Paraburkholderia bryophila: one gene and its partner. The protein of the gene in region 2 binds, or shares a complex with, the protein of the main gene of each other region. Links are inferred from orthologs where the notes say so. Each region holds a gene or a part of one and is shown on either strand. Other genes may lie near its edges.

Evidence for each region.
Region 1: the proteins of dsbD (region 2) and GGD40_RS14725 are in contact, whole or in part, in a crystal structure (PDB 1JZD), measured with the Escherichia coli proteins. The link is inferred for Paraburkholderia bryophila from one-to-one orthologs.

Annotation. Positions count from the first base shown.
Region 1 is NZ_JACCAS010000001.1:3,282,737-3,285,953, reverse strand. The notes cover bases 318-3,217. They hold GGD40_RS14725 (DsbC family protein), read right to left. Parts: upstream 2,181-3,217; coding sequence 1,455-2,180; downstream 318-1,454. Other genes in these bases: GGD40_RS14720 (UbiH/UbiF family hydroxylase), read right to left, coding at 2,303-3,217; GGD40_RS14730 (M61 family metallopeptidase), read right to left, coding at 318-1,349. In the rest of the region: more of GGD40_RS14730, read right to left, coding at 1-317. UniProt on the Escherichia coli protein: Acts as a disulfide isomerase, interacting with incorrectly folded proteins to correct non-native disulfide bonds.
Region 2 is NZ_JACCAS010000001.1:3,170,079-3,173,379, forward strand. The notes cover bases 1-2,984. They hold dsbD (protein-disulfide reductase DsbD), read left to right. Parts: upstream 1-548; coding sequence 549-2,420; downstream 2,421-2,984. Other genes in these bases: rplQ (50S ribosomal protein L17), read left to right, coding at 1-25; cutA (divalent-cation tolerance protein CutA), read left to right, coding at 224-556; GGD40_RS37225 (PDZ domain-containing protein), read left to right, coding at 2,673-2,984. Also shown: more of GGD40_RS37225, read left to right, coding at 2,985-3,301. UniProt on the Escherichia coli protein: Required to facilitate the formation of correct disulfide bonds in some periplasmic proteins and for the assembly of the periplasmic c-type cytochromes.

The DNA of each region.
Region 1 (3,217 bases), 110 kb from region 2 along the record:
CCGGTTGCTTCCGCGAACAGCGCTTCGACCTCGCTTTCTTCCACGCCGACAGGCTTGCCGCGATAAAAATCGCGGCCGAAACGTTGCCACAGCAGACGCATCACGTCGTCGAGCGATTTGCGGTTGTTGGTCTGCGCGCGGATCGTCAGATCGAACGCGAGCGCGACCAGCGAGCCCTTGGTGTAATAGCTGACGATCGCGTTCGGCGCATTCTCGTCCTGACGGTAGTACTTGACCCACGCGTCGAACGAGCTCTCAGCGACGGTCTGCTTCAGGCGGCCGCTGCCGCGCAGCACACCGCCAACCACCTTGCCGAGCAGGCCGAAATAGTCGTCCGGCGAAATCAGCCCGCTGCGCACGAGGATCAGATCGTCGTAGTAAGACGTGAAGCCCTCGAACAGCCACAGCAACGACGTGGTGTTCTCCTCGTTCAGGTCGTACGGTGCGAACACCGCCGGCTTGATGCGCTTCACGTTCCAGGTGTGGAAATACTCGTGGCTGCACAGGCCGAGGTAGGTTCGGTAGCCTTCGCTGAGCGCGTCGCGTCCTTGCACCGGCAGATCGCCACGATTGCAGATCAGCGCGGTCGAAGCGCGATGCTCCAGCCCACCATAACCATCGGTGACGGCCTGGGTCATGAACACGTAGCGGTCCATCGGCGCTTTCTTCGACTTCGGCTCAAACAACGCGATCTGCGCTTCGCAGATGCGCTTCAGGTCGGCGGACAGTCGCGCCATGTCCAGCCCGATCACGCGGCCGGCGATCACGATGTCGTGCGGCACGCCATGCGCGTCGAAGGTCGCCAACTCGAATTGACCCAGCGTCACCGGATGATCGATCAGCTCGTCGTAGTTTTGCGCGCGATACTCGCCGAAGCCGTAGCGCTTCGTGCCGCGCGCCTCCGGCAACGCGGTCGCGACGCGCCAGTTGCGATACGCGGCGCCGTCCGGCTTCTGGATGTCGACCACGCATTGCGCTTCTTCATGACCGAGCGGCGACAAAAACACGCTGGTGCCGTTGAAGAAACCCGTCGTGTCGTCCAGATGCGCGGCGCGCACCGACAGATCCCATGCATACACCTCGTAGCGCAGCGTCAGCGCGCCTTTGACCGGCGCGGCCTGCCACGTGTGCTTGTCGGTCTTCTCGACGCGCACCTTGCGGCCGGCGTCGTTGACGGCGCGCAGCGTGACGATGTTGCGCGCGAACTCGCGCACCATGTAGCTGCCCGGAATCCACACCGGCAGCATGAAACGCTGGCCGGCCGGATCGGGATCGGCGACGGTCACGGTGACTTCGAACAGGTGGGCGGCGGGTTGCTTGGGAACGATGGTGTAGCGGATCGGCTTCATCGGCGGCGATTAGGAGAGTGTGAGGCGGAGATGTTGGGGCTGAATGTGAAAGGAGGCGCACTACGCGCCTCCTTGCTTCTCTATATGTTCCGAACTGCGTACGGCTCAGTGCACCGCGGACATTTCCTTGTCGAGCCGGTCGGCCGGCACGGCGCCGGGCAGACGGCGGCCGTCGGCGAGGAACACGGTCGGCGTGCCGTCCACGTTCATGGCGTGGCCGAGCGCGAGGTTCTTGTCGATCGCGGCGGTGTCGCAGGTGCCGGCGGCGGTGGGCGCCTGATGATCCTGCATCCACGATTCCCACGCCTTGGCGCGATCCGTCGAGCACCAGATCGACTTCGACTTGGCGGTCGAATCCGGCGACAGCACCGGGTACAGGAACGTGTACACGGTCACGTTATCGATCGATTTGAGCGTGGTTTCGAGCTGCTTGCAGTACGGGCAGTTCGGATCGGAGAACACGGCGATCTTACGCGAGCCGTTGCCCTTCACGACCTTCACCGCGTTCGCGAACGGCAGGCTCGCGAAATCGATCCGGTTGGTTTCCGACAGACGCGCTTCGGTCAGATTCTTGCGGGTCTTCGCGTCGACCATATCGCCGAGCAGCAGGTAGTCGCCGTTCGCGTCGCTATAGACGATCTGCGTGCCGAGGTTGATTTCGTAGATGCCGGCGATCGGCGACTTCGTCACGCTCTTGATCGTCACGTCGGCCAGGCGCGTTTGCAGCGTGGCTTTGAGTTTGTCGGTGGTCTGGTCAGCCTGCGCGGAGCAGCCCAGCGTGATCGCGGCGATGGCAAGCGCAGCGGCCGCCACGCGGAAGGTCTTTTTCATGCTGAATTCCTGGTTTCATTCGCGCTTAGTGCGCGTTTTGCGACGGTTCGGGTCTGACCGGAACGGCGCCCATCCGTTCATGATACCCGTCTCGCCAGCCGCGGCGCGCCGGGCGGGATGCTTCAACCCAGCGCGGCCGACACCAGCCAGCGCTTGATAAACGGTTGCGCGCCGACGAACGCCATGCCGGTATTACGCAGCACCTTGGCGAACGGGCCGGGCGCGGAGAAGAGTTTTTGCAGGCCGTCGGTGGCGATCATCAGTGCGCGAATGTCTTCGCGGCGAGCGCGTTCGTAGCGGCGCAACAGCACCATGTCGCCGAGATCGCGGAACGATTCCTTGCCGGCGACGGTATCGGCGAGCGCCGCGACGTCGCGCAAGCCGAGGTTCATGCCCTGGCCCGCCAGCGGATGAATCAGATGCGCGGCGTCGCCAACCAGCGCGACGCGCGGCGCAACCAGCCGGTCGACCGTTTGCAGCGCGAGCGGGAAGCCTTGCGCGGGCGTCACGCATTCGAGCGCGCCGAACTGGCCGCCTGTTACGCGTTCCACTTCGGCGGCGAGTTGCGCCGGATCGAGCCCGACCAGCTTTTCAGCGTGTTCGGTGCGCGCCGACCAGACCAGCGACACATGGCCGTCCGGCATGGGCAGCAGCGCGACGATCTCGCCGTCCTTGAACCATTGGTAGGCCGTTTCGCCGTGCGGCTTTTCGGCCTTGAAGTTCGCGACGACGCCGGTCTGTTTGTAGTCGCGGCGGTCCATCTTCGAGTTGATCTGCGCGCGCACCCACGAATGCGCACCGTCCGCGCCCACCACCAGATCGGCTTCGAGCACATTGCCGTTGGCGAGACCGACGCTGGCGCCGTCGACGGTAAAGTCCAACGCCTGCGCGCGCGTGTCGATCCAGGTGAGATTCGGCTGGAAGCGCAGCGCCGCATCCAACGCGCGTTCGATCACCGACGACTCGACGATCCACGCCAGTTGCGGCACCGACGCCTGGAATGCGGAGAAATGCAGTTCGGCGTGCGCGTCGCCATA
Region 2 (3,301 bases):
AGTTGAAGTGCAAGAAGCTGAGTAAGCTTTTAGCATCAAAGAAAAGCCAGGCGCCTAGCCTGGCTTTTTTGTTTTTGGGAGCCGAAAGCATGCTCGATAAATATCCGCCTATCCGCCGCGACAAAACGCCCGAGGTAGTCTGTTCGCCGTGGTCTCGTCTGCGAGAGCATGGGGCTAGGTGATACGATAACGGCACCTGAATCGTGCGTCGCCGGAGTCTGTTGTGAGCCTGAGTGTGACCTTAATTCTGACCACGGTTCCGGATGCGGCCGTCGCTCAGAAACTTGCTGCGGATGCGTTGGCCGCACGGCTATGCGCCTGCGTCACGCAACTAGGCGCTGTGCAGTCCAGTTATCACTGGCGGGGCACGATCGAGACTGCGCAAGAGATCCAGCTGCTGTTCAAGACCAGCGCCGCACGTGCGTGGGAACTTGAGCAATACATTCACGCGCATCATCCCTACGACACGCCGGAAATCCTCTCGTGGCAAGCGGCCGCATCGGCCGCGTACGGCCGGTGGATCACCGCTGAAACCCAACGTCCCCTCCATGTTTAACGGTCTTGACCGGCGTGCGCGCGTGGCGCTGCGCACCGTATTTCTGCTGCTCGCCAGCCTCATGCTCGCGCAGTTCGGCACGCTCGCCCGCGCCACGGACGACTTTCTTGACCCTGCGGTTGCCTTCAAATTCAGCGCGACGGAGAAACCTGGCGAAGTCGACGTGACCTACAAGATCGCGGACGGCTACTACATGTACCGCGAGCGCTTCGCCTTCGTGACCCGCAACGGGACGGTCGCGCTTGGTGAGCCGCAACTGCCGGCCGGCCATGTCAAGTTCGATCAGACTTTCAACAAGAACGTCGAGACGTATCGTAACGAACTGACGATCCGAATTCCGATCAAGCAAGCGGCCGGCCCTTTTGATCTGGCGGTGACGTCGCAAGGCTGCGCCGATGCTGGCATTTGCTATCCGCCGATGGAGCGCGTCTACCACGTCAGCGGCGATGCTTTGCAAGCCGCCGTGAGCACAGCGGCTCCCGCCGCTGCGCAGCAATCGCCGGCAGCCGGCACGCCTTGGTATGAGCGCGCCACGAGCGCCGACTACGCGCAGTCGCTGCTGCAAGGCGGTGGGTTCTTCGCGATCATCGGGCTCTATTTCGTCGCCGGCGCGGTGCTCAGCTTGCTGCCGTGCTCGTATCCGATGATTCCGATCCTGTCGGCGATCATCATCGGTGAAGGCGCGCGGGTCACGCGTGCCCGCGGTTTTGCTTTGTCGCTGGCGTATGTGATCGGTATGGCGCTTGTGTACACCGCGCTGGGCGTTGCCGCTGCGATGGTCGGGCAGAGTCTCGGCGCGTGGCTGCAGAACCCGTGGGTGCTCGGCGCGTTCGGCGTTCTGTTGACGATTTTTGCGCTGACGCTGATCGCGGGCTTCGACATCGCGTTGCCGCAGCGTTGGCAGGACGGTGTGTCGCGCGCATCGACGGGACGCTCCGGCGGCAAGTTCGCCGCGGTCGCTCTAATGGGCGCGTTGTCGGCACTGGTGGTCGGCGCCTGTATGACGGCGCCGCTGTTTGCCGTGCTCGCGTTCATCGCACATACCGGCGACGCCGTGCTCGGCGGCGCCGCGCTGTTCTCGATGGGCCTCGGCCTCGGCGTGCCGCTGCTGATCCTCGGGTTGGGCGCCGGCACGCTGTTGCCGCGTGCCGGCGCATGGATGGACGGCGTCAAGGTCTTCTTTGGCGTGGTGCTGCTCGCGGCTGCGCTGTGGATCGTCTGGCCGGTGCTCGGCGCGACCGCGACCATGCTGTTGAGCGCGCTCTGGCTGCTGATTGCCGCGGCGTCGCTCGGGTTGTTCTCGGCGCCGGGCGTTGAGGCGTCGGTCTGGCGTCGTTTGGGGCGCGGTTTCGGTGCGGCGCTTGCCATCTGGGCCGCGGTGCTGCTGGTCGGCTTGGCGGCCGGATCGTCCGATCCGCTGCGGCCACTTGCCGTGTTGGCCGCACGCGGCCAGGAGGCGTCTGTCGCTAATGCCTCCAATAAGCCCGGTACGGCGTCGCAGGACGATCTGACGTTCGCGTCGGTCCGCTCGTCGACGGAGCTCGACCAGGCCGTTAAAACGGCTGCCCAACCCGCCATGCTCGATTTCTATGCGGACTGGTGCGTCAGTTGCAGGGAGATGGAGAAATTCACCTTCAGCGATCCGCGTGTGCAGGCGAAATTAAAGCAGATGAATCTGCTGCGCGCCGACGTTACCGCGAACAATGCGGACGATCAAATGCTGCTCAAGCGTTTCAGCCTGTTCGGGCCGCCCGGCATTATTTTCTTCGATCAGGGCGGGAAGGAAGTGCTGCGGGTGGTTGGGTACGAGTCCGCGGATAAGTTCTTGCGCAGTCTTGACCGGGTCAGCGCGCCGGGGGCGTGAGCGAGACTGGCTTAGCTTGATGCGTGCTCGAGCGTGACGTAGCAGACGAGGCGACGACACGCCCGGGCGCTGAGTTACCTGAGGCGTAGTCCAATTCGACTCGCGTGGCGCGCCCACGAATTCTGTTCAGGGCAGCCGCATCACGCAGAATCTGAGCACGTCAGCACGTCAGCACGTCAGAACGTCAGAACGTCAGAACGTCAGAACGTCAGAACAAGAAAGCAACTGCGTCAGCCAAAAAAGGACGAACCGGTGCGATCCACGAAGATGAACAACGCCGAGCGTTACAACCGCTTCGAGAACTCATCCAAAGCCGCAGGGATTCTGATCGCCACACTTCTGCTGACGCAAGTGCTGTTTACGTCTCATGCTTTCGCCGCAAGCGAATCAACCGAACCGCAAAGCGCAACCACTTCCACGTCCGAAGTAACTCAGCGCGACGGCAAGTATTACCTCTACCAGAACGGCAAGTCCCTCAACGCCACCGGCTACGACGATCTGGAAATCGAACAACACGACAATTTCCCCGATCTCGCCGAAGCCCGGCTCGGCTCGCAATACGGATTGCTGAACGCGAAAACGGGCAAAGTCGTGCTGCCGTTCGTGTACCAAAGCGTCGAAACCGGCACGCTCGACACCATTGGCCTGATTCAGGTGCGCAAAGACGATCGGATCAGCTTCGTCCAGAGCGATGGCCGTCCGGCAAAATCTCCGAGCTACGACGCGATAGGCGAGTTCGACGAATCAGGCCAAGTCCTCGCCGAACGCGACGGCAAGTTGTTTATGCTCACGTTCAGCAATGGCCAGTTGCGAGGCGAGGACGCCGCGCCGCGATATCTGCCGAGCATCGTCTTGCCGCCCGGATTACGCGAACGCGCCAC